Regions from separate parts of the Pseudoalteromonas sp. BZA4 genome, predicted to be linked through region 2. Evidence: predicted binding sites of a transcription regulator. Region 2 holds the regulator's gene; each other region holds the start of a gene.
What was found. Region 2 encodes sigma-54, which starts transcription at its own class of promoters, with help from an activator protein. Its sites were predicted from a motif close to GTTGGCACGNNNNTNGNNT; they were not measured.

Region 1: the regulator sigma-54 is predicted to act here: its motif matches at 2,274-2,292, upstream of dps (DNA starvation/stationary phase protection protein Dps).
Region 3: the regulator sigma-54 is predicted to act here: its motif matches at 1,601-1,619, upstream of glnA (glutamate--ammonia ligase).
Region 4: the regulator sigma-54 is predicted to act here: its motif matches at 1,676-1,694, upstream of ABMY41_RS08840 (flagellar basal body rod protein FlgF).

What each region holds. Positions count from the first base shown of each region.
Region 1 is NZ_JBECOT010000053.1:3,360-6,925, reverse strand. Features, by position in the region: gene ABMY41_RS17195 (hypothetical protein) at 1-544, shown strand, start outside; gene corA (magnesium/cobalt transporter CorA) at 672-1,628, shown strand; gene dps (DNA starvation/stationary phase protection protein Dps) at 1,689-2,207, opposite strand; gene ABMY41_RS17180 (CBS domain-containing protein) at 2,433-2,852, opposite strand; gene ABMY41_RS17175 (substrate-binding domain-containing protein) at 2,932-3,566, opposite strand, start outside.
Region 2 is NZ_JBECOT010000015.1:57,730-61,295, forward strand. Features, by position in the region: gene rapZ (RNase adapter RapZ) at 1-444, opposite strand, end outside; gene ptsN (PTS IIA-like nitrogen regulatory protein PtsN) at 445-897, opposite strand; gene hpf (ribosome hibernation promoting factor) at 901-1,188, opposite strand; gene ABMY41_RS08705 (RNA polymerase factor sigma-54) at 1,216-2,712, opposite strand; gene lptB (LPS export ABC transporter ATP-binding protein) at 2,820-3,545, opposite strand; gene lptA (lipopolysaccharide transport periplasmic protein LptA) at 3,542-3,566, opposite strand, start outside.
Region 3 is NZ_JBECOT010000003.1:1,066-4,631, reverse strand. Features, by position in the region: gene ABMY41_RS02000 (DUF4124 domain-containing protein) at 1-5, opposite strand, end outside; gene glnA (glutamate--ammonia ligase) at 139-1,545, opposite strand; gene typA (translational GTPase TypA) at 2,053-3,566, shown strand, end outside.
Region 4 is NZ_JBECOT010000016.1:1,701-5,266, reverse strand. Features, by position in the region: gene ABMY41_RS08850 (flagellar hook assembly protein FlgD) at 1-149, shown strand, start outside; gene flgE (flagellar hook protein FlgE) at 201-1,568, shown strand; gene ABMY41_RS08840 (flagellar basal body rod protein FlgF) at 1,729-2,493, shown strand; gene flgG (flagellar basal-body rod protein FlgG) at 2,515-3,303, shown strand; gene flgH (flagellar basal body L-ring protein FlgH) at 3,319-3,566, shown strand, end outside.

The DNA of each region.
Region 1 (3,566 bases), on a different contig from region 2:
AGATAAAACTAAAAGCAATAACCCTTTAACAGGGTTATTTGAGTCAACTAAGAGTTTAGGAAATACACTAGGCTTTAATAAAGTTGATGATTATATTCTGTTAAACATTAACGACAGCACAATTGTTCCTTTAGATGTGAGTATCTCGGGTAAAAAAGTTGCAGAGCACTCAAACTGCCGTAGTAAAGGTTTATACAATGAGTGTGACAATGTTTCTTTCAAAGAATCGTTATATAGAAAAGATGGATTCAAGAACAACAGTCATTATTATTGGGCAATTGATTGGATTAATACACCTTCAGGCCCTCTTGCGTTCTACAAAACGAGTACAAAAGTAAAAGTTGTAGATATTAATAGAAAACAAGTGCATACCGTCTTTTCTAGAACACTCGGTGTGAATGAGTTTATTTTAATTGAAAAACGAGATGGCACGGTTGCAGTAAAAGCGCAGTTAGGCTTTAGTCATGATCAAGTTGATAATATCGAAGGCTTTATCAGTACAAATAAAGAAGAAATAGAACCAATGCAACAGCTTGGATCATAATTAGTTTTTTGAATATGCTTAAAGCCCCCGTTTGGGGCTTTTTTGTTTCTTCTACATCAATGGTCATTGTTCATTAACGTGAACAGCTATAGTATTTGCTTTACATTGATTATTCAGGGTAGGGCGCATGTTACGATTTTTTTCTATAGACCAAGGTGTGATCACAGAAACTGAGCCAGCTGCAGATACGCCTCTTGCAACCGCCATAAAAAATGCCCACTGGATTGATACCATAAATCCAACCGAAGAAGAACGACAAGCGCTGGCAAGCACGCTTAATATCACACTACCTGTTGCTGATGATGTTGAAGAAATCGAAGCCTCTTCCCGTTGTTTTATTGACCATGAAGGTTTGCATGTGCATGCGCTTTTCATGTCACCAAATGAAGGGCGCTTTAATACGGTAACCGTGGCTTGTTTGCTACAAGACAACTGCTTGCTGACAATCCGCGATGATGAACTAGCCGATTTTCGTCTATTACGACTGCGTGCTCGTAAAGGGCAAGTAGCGTGTGATAATCCAAAGCAACTTTTGGTGACTTTATTTGACCAAAAAGTCGAAAACCACGCTGATATGCTTGAAGACATGCATCACCAATTAGAAAAACTCAGTGCCTACGTACTTGAAGAAGATGATTCTGATTTAGAAGAAGCTGTTAGCCGAATTTCTCGCCTTGAAGATAATAACGGTAAGGTGCGTTTATGTTTGATGGATACTCGCCGGAATATCTCGTTTTTACTGCGCCACCTAGGAGCGCCTACAGAAGATCGAGAATCACTACGTGAAATTGTGCTTGATATTGATACCCTCATGTCTCACTGTACATTTTTGTTTGATAAGGTTAATTTCTTAATGGACTCGACTCAGGGTTTTATTAACATCGAACAAAACCAAATTATCAAAACTTTCTCAATTGCCTCTGTGGTGTTTTTACCGCCGACCGTCGTCGCCAGTATTTATGGAATGAATTTTGATAGCATGCCTGAACTGCAATGGGCATGGGGTTACCCGTTTGCAATTGGCATTATGTTGCTGTCTGGCTTTGCACCATACTTGTTCTTTAAACATAAAGGTTGGTTGTAACAAAGCATAAAAAAGCCCAGCAATTGCTGGGCAAGGGGTCTTCGGATAGACCTAGGGGGTTTAACCTTTCAATTCGCCGGTAGACGATTCGATATGTGCACGAACAAACCATTGAAATTGTTCTAAATCAGCCAGTTGGCCGGTGATCATATCTTCAGAAACTGGGTCTAGCTCACCAAGCTTATCGATAGCTGCACGGTGGTCTTTATTGACTCCGTTATACACTTTATCAAGCGCTGTTAGATGGTCAGTAACTAAGCCTTTACCAATTGAATAATCTTGCCAAGTACGGCGTTCTACAATTGATTGTGGTGTGCCAACAGGTACGCCGCCCATAGTTGCAATACGCTCTGCAATCGTGTCAGTCATCTCTTGCACTGCGCTTACTTGCGGGTCTAACATTTCGTGTACACCAATAAAGTTAGGGCCAACAACATTCCAATGAATGTGTTTTAAAGTGAGGTGTAAATCGATTAAAGCGACCATGCGCTGGTCTAGAATAGCAATCGTGTCAGCTGCAGCTTGGTCTTTAACACCGGGTGCTGTAAATTCTGCGATTTTTGATGATGAATTACTCATTACTCCTCCGAGATTATCTATAAAATTCCTTTCGCTTTTAGTTTAAAAGCGCGCTTGATCAGGTAGAAGCAAGCGCTGTGCCTAAAATAAATGTAACGTTAAATTGTTGAATTTTAAGGTTTAATTTTATTTTGTTTTGAGGTGGAGTGGTTGTGGTGAGGTATGAGTATGAAAACTCTGCACACCTTCTGTAAAAAATTCAGTGTGCAGATACAAATTTACGACTTAAGAAAGCAATGCAGCTGCTAAACGAACAAAATCAGATGAAGTTAGAATTCCCACTAGGTTGTTTTCTTTATCAACCACAGGCATGCAGCCATGACGGTTTTCAACAAAAAACTTAGCAACTTCGTGAAGCGGTTGCTCTGGCGAGATACTAGTAAAATCGGTAGCCATAATATCAACTACTTTAGTTTGCTTTTCTTTGCGTTCAAGGGCGCTGGCGCTGTAATTAGCCATGATATTCATTACCTGAGCAATCATGATTTTTTGCGTTAACATGCCAACTAAGCCACCGTGCTCATTGATCACTGGAATATGGCGAACATTCTTCTCTTTCATTAGATTATGAGCATCATGCAGGGTATTTTGCGCACTTATGGCGAATGGGTCTGGCGTCATCAAATCACTAACTAGGTGTGTCATGGCTAAATCCTTACAATTAATCAAGTTGTGGTAAGTCTAGCGCTTATCGAGTTAATTGCACTTTAGTTAGATCAAAGTTTTAGTGATTAACGGTGCAAGTACCTGCATTACTTTGCTGACAATAGTGAAAGTCTAAATAATAGTGAGACTTAGCTGGGCGTTCACCTTTAGTGAGGTATTGATACATCAACTCGGCAGAAAGTCGGCCCATTTCAAAAGGGTTTTGACCAATATTGGCCGATGATAATCCTTGCTGTAATACTTCTAATTGCATTTGCTCAGTATCAGCAGAAACGATCACCACCTCTTGATTGGCAATGCGTTGTTTATGTTTAGCAATCATGTTTGCATAGTTAGAGTTAAATTGAGCAAAACCCGCTACCGCTAAAAATAGTGGTGGATTTTCAAGGTTAAGCAGTTTGTCGAGTTGACCGAGGGAGACTTCTCGCTTGCCTAAGCTATATAAAGGGCATCTATCGAACTCACTCCAGCCATTTTCACCGCTTAAACGTTTATCTTTTTGCCCAGATAACGCATAGCGAACACCTTCAATACGCTTGTTTAAATTAGGTGTTGTTGAGTGCCCTGATTGAATACAAACCTGGTTATTTTCTTTGTTGGTGAATTTTTTTAATTCGTTACCTAAGGCCACACCATAATCAAAATTATTGGTACCTACGTAGGTTAAACGGTACTGCTGATCTTTCTCGAGCA
Region 2 (3,566 bases):
AATTGATTCTGCTAACTGATGAACACTTAGATCCGTGGTATCAATCATAAAGTCAGCGCGAGTGATCAACACATCAAGCAGGATTTTTTCTTGTTTAATGGCCAGATCAAGCGGCAAAGAATCAATAGATAGTGGATGCAAGCGGCGTGTTTCTGAAAAGCGCTTGATCAGAGTTTGGTCATCACTGTCTAAATAGAACAGTGTTGGGTTTGCGAAACCTGGCAGGTACTCAAGAATATCATTAAATTCTTGCTGCTCTTTCGGTAAGTTACGCACGTCGATGCTGACCGCTATTTTATCGTAGTTATCAGACACACTGCGTACGAGCGAAGGCAGTAAATTAACCGGAATATTATCAACGCAATAATAGCCTAAGTCTTCAAGTACTCGTAAAGCGACCGATTTACCTGAGCCTGAGCGACCGCTGATAATTATTAATTCCATTTATGCCTCTGCTGATATGACCTGAAACAGTTGCTGATCGGTAGTAGCACTACGCAGCTGTTTACAAAACTCTTTATCTTTAAGTCTATCAGCAATTGTTGATAAGGTCTTTAGGTGAAGCTGACAGTCACCATCTGGTACGATGAGTGCCACAAAAATATCAACTGGACGATTATCAATTGCATCAAAATTAATAGGGGATTCACTCACTATCACAAATGCATGAGGCTCATCTGCGCCGCTCATTCGGCCATGTGGAATAGCAATACCTCGGCCAATGCCGGTGCTACCTAGTTTTTCTCGGTTGAGTAAAGCATCTAGGATATCTTGTTGCGATAAATGAGGAAGCTGCTGGTGGGCCAGTTCGCTGATATATTCAAGAATTCTTTTTTTGCTATTAAAAAGGACCGCAGCTTTGCTGCAGTCCTGGTTAGTAAGTGAACTTAGTTTCATAATTTAATGTCGAGCTAATTTCTCTTTGTGTTTAATGACTTGGCGATCAAGTTTATCGATCAGTGAGTCAATGGCTGCGTACATATCTTGATGTTCTGTAGAAGCGAACAATTCGCCTCCGTTTACATGTAAAGTTGCTTCTGCTTTTTGGCTTAATTTTTCTACATCTAGAATGACATGAACATTATTAATATGGTCAAAATGCCTTTCTAGTTTCGCAAACTTGGTGTTTACATAGTCTCTTAATGAATCTGTGATTTCTACATGACGACCAGTTAAATTTAGTTGCATAAGCATTTTTCCTTCTATGTAAAACGTCTAAATCAGACTCTTACGCTGATTAGACGGAGGTATTGCTAGAGACTCACGATATTTTGCAATTGTACGTCTAGCTACTTTAATTCCTTGCTCGGCCAATATATCTGCAATTTTGCTATCACTCAATGGTTTAGCTGAGTTTTCTGCAGCGACTAACTTCTTGATTAAAGCGCGTATTGCTGTAGAAGAACACTCACCACCATTTTCGGTGCTGACATGGCTTGAGAAGAAATATTTCAACTCAAAAATACCCCGTGGGGTATGCATATATTTTTGCGTTGTTACCCGTGAAATCGTCGATTCATGCATTTCGACCATTTCAGCAACATCATTTAGCACCATCGGCTTCATTGCTTCAGGGCCATGCTCAAAGAAAGCTTGTTGTTGTTGAACGATACAGTTGGTCACTTTTAATAGCGTATCGTTACGGCTTTCTAAGCTTTTAATAAACCACTTAGCTTCTTGTAAGTGAGAGCGAATAAATTGGCTGTCGCTACTTGATTTAACAGAGCGAGACATCGCCGCATATTGGCTATTCACTCTAATCTTTGGCATACAGTCTGGGTTTAACTCGACTACCCAGCGACCTTTTACTTTTTTTACTGATACATCAGGTATGACGTACTCAGACTCTTCGCGCACTATGCTATCCGCAGGCTTAGGATTTAAGCTGTGGATGAGCGTCATCACTTCTTTAAGCTCGTTTTCTTTAAGCTTAGTCTTTTTCATCAAAGTTCGATAGTCGCGACTCGCTAATAATTCGATATGCTCAGATAAAACCATTTTAGTTTCAGCTAAATATGGCGTATTAGCATCGAATTGGCGTAACTGAATGCACAGACATTCTTGTAAACTGCGTGCGCCAATACCCACAGGATCAAATAACTGAATTCTTTTTAAGACCGCTTCGACTTCATCAAGTTCGATTTCTTCTTCATCGTTATTTTGATTAAAGCTTTCGACTATATCTTCACAGCTTACCGTTAAAATACCTGAGTCATCGATAGCTTCTACAATTGCCACAGCAATCGCTTCATCAGTAGGGCTAAATGGCGTGAGCTGTAATTGCCACATTAGGTATTCATGAAGGGTTTCGGTTGATGCTCCCTGATAGATAGATTCATCTTCAGGCATTGGCCCTGACGATGTTGAAGGGGCGGCACTCATGTACTCATCCCACGTGACGTCCATTGCTAAGTCATCGCTTACGGTGTCTTTATTGAGAGCATCACTACTTTCTTGCTCGTACTCGCTAGGTGCTTCTTCGGCAGACGCGCTGACTTGCACATCGTCAGGCTCCGCTTTTTGCTCATTCTTGCCGGTGCTTTCTTCATTGTAATCCGCTTCTTCCACTTCAAGCAGGGGATTACTATCAAGCGCTTCTTGAATTTCTTGCTGGAGATCCAATGTACTGAGCTGCAACAAACGAATCGCTTGTTGCAGTTGTGGAGTCATTGTAAGTTGCTGGCCCATGCGCAGCTGTAATGATTGCCTCATGTATCCCTAACAATCCTTTTTAAGTTATCGATAACTGTATAAACACAGTTATCGATTTATTGTCATTGTTATAAGTCTAGCAGATGCTCTAGTCGCTGGCGTAATGGTTACAGCCTGAATTGCTCGCCTAGATATACATCGCGTACAGTTTGGTCTGCTAATACGTGCTCAGGTGTGCCTGATGCAATTAGCTCCCCATGAGAAACAATGTAGGCTTTTTCACAAACATCAAGGGTTTCTCGAACATTATGGTCAGTAATTAGTACACCGATACCACGATTTTTTAGGTGCTCAATAATTTTCTTTATATCTAACACTGAAATTGGATCAACACCAGCAAAAGGCTCATCTAAAAGGATAAATTTAGGATTAGCGGCTAATGCGCGAGCAATTTCTACACGGCGTCGCTCACCACCTGACAGCGCCATACCTTGGCTGTCACGAATATGTTGAATACTAAACTCATCGAGTAAGCTATTGAGTGTTTCTTCGCGGGTGGTTTTATTTAGATCTTTACGAGTTTCTAAAATGGCCATCAAGTTTTGGTAAACCGTCAACTTTCGAAAAATTGACGATTCTTGTGGCAGATAGCCAATACCCAAACGCGCACGGCTATGCATTGGTAAAAGGGTGATATCGTTATCATCAATACTGATTTTACCTTTGTCGCTAGGTACTAGGCCTACAATCATATAGAAGGTCGTTGTTTTACCTGCGCCATTAGGGCCAAGCAAGCCAACAATACTGCCAGCTTCAACTTCAAGACCGACATTTTTAACCACTTGGCGGCCTTTGTAGCTTTTAGCTAAAAGCTCTGCTTTTAATGTGCTCATGGTTGGCCTTTATTATCTTTT
Region 3 (3,566 bases), on a different contig from region 2:
TTCACCCTGCAACCCTGCATTTTTTAATCTAAATAAAACTGTAGAGTAGAACCCGCTCAATTACCATTAAAAAAGCCCGCAGAGCGGGCTTGAGAACACACATTTATTATCTTTCAGATAATTCTGGTACAGCGTGTGTTACACGCTGTAGTACATTTCGAACTCAACTGGGTGAGTTGTCATGTTAAGTTTTTCAACTTCTTGACCTTTAAGCGCGATGTATGCATCGATTAGGTCATCAGTGAACACACCACCTTGCGTTAAGAACTCACGGTCAGCATCTAGTGATGCAAGTGCTTCTTGTAAAGAAGATGCAACTTGTGGGATCTCAGCTGCTTCTTCAGCAGGTAGATCGTATAAGTCTTTGTCCATTGCATCGCCAGGGTGAATCTTGTTTTTGATACCGTCAAGGCCAGCCATAAGCATTGCAGAGAATGCTAAATATGGATTCGCTGTTGGATCAGGGAAACGTACTTCGATACGACGTGCTTTTGCAGACGGTACTACTGGGATACGGATTGAAGCAGAACGGTTACGTGCAGAGTATGCAAGCATTACTGGCGCCTCGAAGCCTGGTACTAGACGCTTATATGAGTTAGTAGACGCGTTAGCAAATGCGTTGATTGCTTTAGCGTGCTTGATGATACCACCGATGTAGTAAAGTGCTTCTTCAGATAGACCTGCATATTTGTCACCAGCGAAGATGTTTACGCCATCTTTACCTAGAGATTGGTGACAGTGCATACCAGAACCGTTATCACCTACGATTGGCTTAGGCATGAATGTCGCTGTTTTTCCGTATAGGTGAGCCATGTTATGGATAACATATTTCATCTCTTGGATTTCGTCAGCTTTTAATACCATTGTATTGAAGCGAGTTGCGATCTCATTTTGACCTGCAGTTGCTACTTCGTGGTGGTGAGCTTCTACTACTTGACCTAGTTCTTCAAGAACTAAACAAGTCGCTGAACGCCAGTCATGTGATGAATCAACAGGTGAACACGGGAAGTAACCGCCTTTAACACCTGGACGGTGACCCATGTTGCCACCTTCGTAATCTTTATCAGAGTTCCAAGCAGCTTCTACAGAATCGATTTTGTACATAGAACCAGACATGTCTGATTTGTATTTAACGTCATCAAAAAGGAAGAACTCTGGCTCTGGACCGAATAATACAGTGTCAGCAATACCAGTAGAGCGCATGTACTCTTCAGCGCGTTTTGCAACAGAACGTGGATCACGCTCATAACCTTGAAGTGTTGAAGGCTCAACTACGTCACAACGTACGATTAGTGTAGCTTCTTCAGAAAATGGGTCCATTTTCGCAGACTCAGGAACAGGCATAAGTACCATGTCTGATTCGTTGATACCTTTCCAGCCAGCAATTGAAGAACCGTCAAACATTTTGCCGTCTTCGAAGAAATCTTCATCAATTTGATGATGAGGAATAGAAACATGCTGTTCTTTACCTTTGGTATCAGTAAAGCGTAAATCAATGAACTTAACGTCATTTTCTTTGATAAAATCTAAAACCGATTGTGACATGTGTCCTCCAATTGTTGGGTTTTATTTTTGCTGCATTATTGCTTTTCGCTTATATAAGCTGGTTTCGTGCCATGTTTTTAACACCTTGTTTAGACTTGCAAAAAACAAACAAGGCTTTGTTTTGTTAACTTCTATTGCACTAAGTTGGTGCGTAAAAGGATCATTCTGGTGCGTAAAAAGTGCGACCTTATTTTGCACAATTATTGAGCGTGCCAATTTTTCTGTTATGAACACGATTTAGTGCCAAAATATGGTTCAAAAACTAAAATTTCGCCAGTTTTGAGCTCAGATTCACTTTAATTTTCATAAATTTGTCATTTATAAAACAGATACTTATAAAAAGCCTGAAGAAAGTTTATAAATTTATATTGGATAAACTTTCATCCATGCCATTATTAAGGGATAATATGCGCCCTTTTAAATCCTATGCTGGGACATCTGGTGAAAACGCAGGTGAGTGCGTAGATCTTGCAGGATCAATGAGATTCAATTTCTCTGAGAAAAAATATGAGCATCGAAAAGTTAAGAAATATAGCGATTATCGCCCACGTTGACCACGGTAAAACAACTTTGGTTGATAAACTGCTTGAGCAATCAGGCACATTAGAAACGCGCGGCGGTAACGAAGAGCGCGTAATGGACTCAAACGACATTGAGAAAGAGCGTGGTATTACCATTTTAGCTAAGAACACAGCTATCTCTTGGAACGACTACCATATCAATATCGTAGACACCCCAGGACACGCCGACTTCGGTGGTGAAGTAGAACGCGTACTTTCGATGGCTGACTCAGTATTACTACTTGTTGATGCTCAAGAAGGTCCAATGCCGCAAACGCGTTTCGTAACGCAAAAAGCATTCGCACAAGGTTTAACGCCGATTGTTGTAATCAACAAAATCGACAAGCCTGGTGCACGTCCTGATTGGGTTATGGACCAAGTTTTCGATTTATTCGATAACCTAGGTGCAACTGACGAACAGTTAGACTTTAAAGTAATCTATGCATCAGCTATCAACGGCTGGGCAACAATGGATTTAGACGAGCCATCAGATAACATGGAACCAATGTTCCAGATGATCGTTGACGAAGTATCTCCACCGGATGCAGATCCTGAAGGTGCTTTCCAAATGCAAATTTCTCAGCTTGACTACAACTCGTACATCGGTGTTATCGGTGTAGGTCGTATCAAGCGTGGTACTGTTCGCCCTAACCAACAAGTAACAATTGTTAGTGCAGATGGTACTAAGCGTAACGGTAAAGTTGGCCAAGTAATGAGCTACTTAGGTCTTGAGCGTCATGAAGCAGAATCTGCAGGCGCGGGTGACATCATTGCTATCACAGGTCTTGGTGAGCTGAAAATCTCAGACACTATCTGTGATGTAAATACCGTTGAAGCATTACCACCGCTAAGTGTTGATGAGCCTACAGTAACAATGACGTTCTCTGTAAATACATCACCATTTGCTGGTAAAGAAGGTAAATTCGTAACTTCACGTAACATCCTTGAGCGTTTACAAGCTGAGCTTGTTCACAACGTTGCATTACGTGTTGAAGAAACTGACAACCCAGATAGCTTCCGTGTTTCTGGTCGTGGTGAGTTACACTTAGGTATCTTAATCGAGAACATGCGTCGTGAAGGTTACGAGCTTGCTGTATCTCGTCCACAAGTAATCCTTCGTGAAGTTGATGGTCAAAAAGAAGAGCCATACGAAACACTTACAATCGACTGTCAAGAAGAGCACCAAGGTTCTATCATGGAACAAATTGGTCTTCGTAAGGGTGAACTAACAGACATGTCTCCAGATGGTAAAGGCCGTGTACGTATGGACTTTATGATCCCAAGCCGTGGCTTAATTGGTTTCCAAACTGAATTCATGACGTTAACGTCTGGTTCTGGTCTTCTTTACCACACATTCGATCACTACGGTCCACATAAAGGCGGTACTATCGGTGCTCGTAAGAATGGTGTAATGATTGCTAACGCAACAGGTAAAGCACTTACTAACGCATTATTCAACTT
Region 4 (3,566 bases), on a different contig from region 2:
CTGAAGGCTTTGTAAATGGAGACTACAGCAGTATGCCTATGGCGACCTTTAAGAATATTGAAAGTGTCAATATTAATGGCGCAAGCGGCATTATCGTAAATACAAAAGAGGGTGCGGTTAGGCTAACTGATATAGCTGAAATCGCATAAGTAAAAAAGGTTTGGGTTAGCTTAGGCTAAGAGATAGGTTAGAGGTGAGTTATGAGCTTCAATATTGCATTAACAGGCTTAGCAGCCGCGCAAAAAGATTTAGACGTTACAGCAAATAATATTGCTAACGTTAATACTACGGGCTTTAAAGAGTCTCGTGCAGAGTTTGCTGATGTGTACGCATCATCAGTATTTAGTTCTGGTAAAACAAAAAATGGTGATGGTGTAAGAACAACAATGGTGGCACAACAATTCCACCAAGGTTCGTTGTCTTTCACAAATAACTCGCTCGACTTAGCGATCACTGGTGAAGGTTATTTCGCAATGGCGAATGACCTAGGTGCGCAAGACTTCACATATACTCGTGCAGGTGCGTTTAAATTAAACCAGGATAACTTCATTGTTGATGCAAGCGGTAACTACTTACAAGGTTTCCCTGTTGATGAAGCAACCGGTGATACCACTTCTGTAAGCTTAAGTACATCTTCGGCGTTACAAATTCCTGATGCGTCAGGTTCACCGCGTGCAACCACGAATGTTTATTCATCATTTAACCTAGATTCACGTGCCTCTGCGCCAACAGTGACACCGTTTGACCCTGAAGCAAGTGCTACATATAACAGTTCAACATCAACAACTGTGTATGATTCATTAGGTGAACCACATATTTTACAATTCTTTTTTGTGAAAACAGACTCAGCGACAACAGGTAATGAAAATGAATGGGAAGTGTATGCAACACTTGATGAAAAACCATTTGATGCAAGTGGTGTAGAGCAAACAACAACGCCTTATACACCACTAACTACATTCCAATTTGATTCAAGTGGTTTACCACTTAACACGGATGGTGTTGCTAATACTGATGCATCATTTAACCCATTAACTTTACCAAATGGCGCAGGCGCTGCGACAGGTTTATCTGACTTACTATCTAATGGTGCTAGTTTCCCTGATGATGTAACGATGAACTGGCGTGATGAAGCGGCAACAGCGAACAAAGTACCTACTCAATATGCTAGTAACTTTGAAGTAAAAGCACTTGAACAAGATGGTGCGACTGTAGGTCGTCTATCAGGTATCGATATCGGTTCTGACGGTAAAATTGTTGCTTCGTACAGTAATGGTGACACTTCATTCTTAGGTCAAGTTGCCATGGTACGCTTTTCGAATTCACAGGGTTTACAACAAGTGGGTGATACTTCTTGGAAGAAGAGTTTAACGTCAGGTGAGCCTATTGCTGGCGAACCAGGTTCAGGTACATTGGGTTCAATTAACTCATCTGCGCTTGAACAATCAAACGTAAACCTAACTAACGAACTTGTTGACTTGATTAGTGCGCAGCGTAACTTCCAAGCAAATTCACGTGCGCTTGAGGTTAACTCAACACTACAGCAAAACATCCTACAGATCCGTTAATTTTAACGGCTCTAAGCTTAATCCGACACGAAGGCTGCTCCCTCTATTGGCAGCCTTTTTTCATTCTAATTATTCATTTTTCTCTTCTATTTTAGCGTCAATTTTACTTTGGCACTTTTATTGCATTTCTTAGTTATCGTATTTTTAGTGAGTCAATGTTATGGACAAAATGGTCTACATTGCCATGTCGGGTGCTAAGCAAAGTTTGCGAGGTCTTGAACTCAAGGCCAACAACCTTGCTAATGCTAACACCACTGGCTTTAAAGCTGATTTTGCACAAGCTCGCTCTATGCAAGCCTTCGGTGAAGGTCTGCCATCTAGGGTGTTTGCAATGCAAGAACGCCCTGGATCTAATATGGAATCGGGTGGTTTTGTTGAAACTGGCCGCGAGCTTGATATCGCGATGAGTGACCGTGGTTGGTTGAGTGTACAAGATGCATCAGGCAATGAGGCGTACACCAAAACTGGCACATTAAACATTACTCCAGATGGTGCGTTGATCACTAGCCACGGCCGTCAAGTAATTGGCGAAGGTGGTCCAATCATTTTGCCATTACCTATCGAGAAAGTTGAGTTTAGTGAAGACGGTGCTATTCAGGTTCGCCCACAAGGAGCGCCAGCAAACTTTTTGGAAGTGGTTGATCGCTTAAAAGTGATTGAGGCTGATAACACTCAGCTTGAAAAAGGTAATGACGGTTTATTTCGACCAAAAGAAGACATGTTGGTCAATGACCTTTGTGGTTTTTGTGATATTTCACCAAACGTAAAAGTACTGTCGGGTACGCTTGAAATGTCGAACGTAAACCCAGTACATGAAATGGTCGACATGATCAGCAATCAACGCCAATTTGAATTACAAGTTAAATTAATGAAAACAGCCGAAGAGCTCGACGAGCGTCAAGATCAGCTGTTACGCATTGTTTAAGATGACTGAGAGGGTAGAGTTATGAATCCTGCATTATGGATCAGTAAAACCGGGCTTGACGCCCAGCAAACCGATATTTCGGTGATCTCAAATAATCTCGCGAATGCCAGCACGGTCGGTTACAAAAAAAGCCGCGCCGTATTTGAAGATTTACTATATCAAAACATCAATCAACCAGGTGGTCGTTCATCTCAAGACACTGAAATGCCATCGGGTTTAATGCTTGGTGCAGGTGCCAAAGTGGTAGCTAACCAAAAGAACTTTTCACAAGGTAACATGCTTACCACAGAAAATTCATTGGACTGGATGATCTCAGGTCCTGGTTTTTTTGAAGTGCAATTGCCAGATGGCAACATTGCCTATTCACGTAATGGTCAATTCACCACTGATGAAGATGGCCGTATTGTGACCTCGGGCGCAGGTTTTCCATTACAGCCGGAAATGAACGTACCAGACGATGCACAATCAATTACTGTTTCGCAAGACGGTGAAGTGTCGGTACGTATTTCAGGGCAAGCAGAGAACGTAGTAATCGGTCAGCTAACAATTAGTGACTTTATTAATCCATCAGGTCTTGAGCCAATGGGGCAAAACTTATACACAGAAACCGCGGTGAGTGGTGCGCCTGTGCAAGGTAACCCAGGTATCGATGGTTTAGGTACTGTGGTTCAAGGTTCACTAGAAACGTCTAATGTGAATGTAACAGAAGAACTCGTTAACTTGATTGAAACACAACGAATTTATGAAATGAATTCAAAAGTGATTTCAGCGGTTGATGAAATGCTTAGCTACATCAATCAACAGCTTTAATGGCTAGGAGGCAGCATGCGTAATATTATCTTAGTCACATCGGCAGCATTAATGCTGGGTGGTTGTATGACAACGCAAAATCATCATGTGGTTCAGGATGACCCTTACTATGCGCCTATGTATCCGGAGCCAACAACAGAGCCAATGGTTCCAACGGGTTCGTTGTTTGATAGTTATTCAGCAGATGACTTGTACTCAGATAAAAAGGCATTGCGCGCTGGTGATATCATCACGGTTAAATTGCAAGAATCAACGCAAGCCAC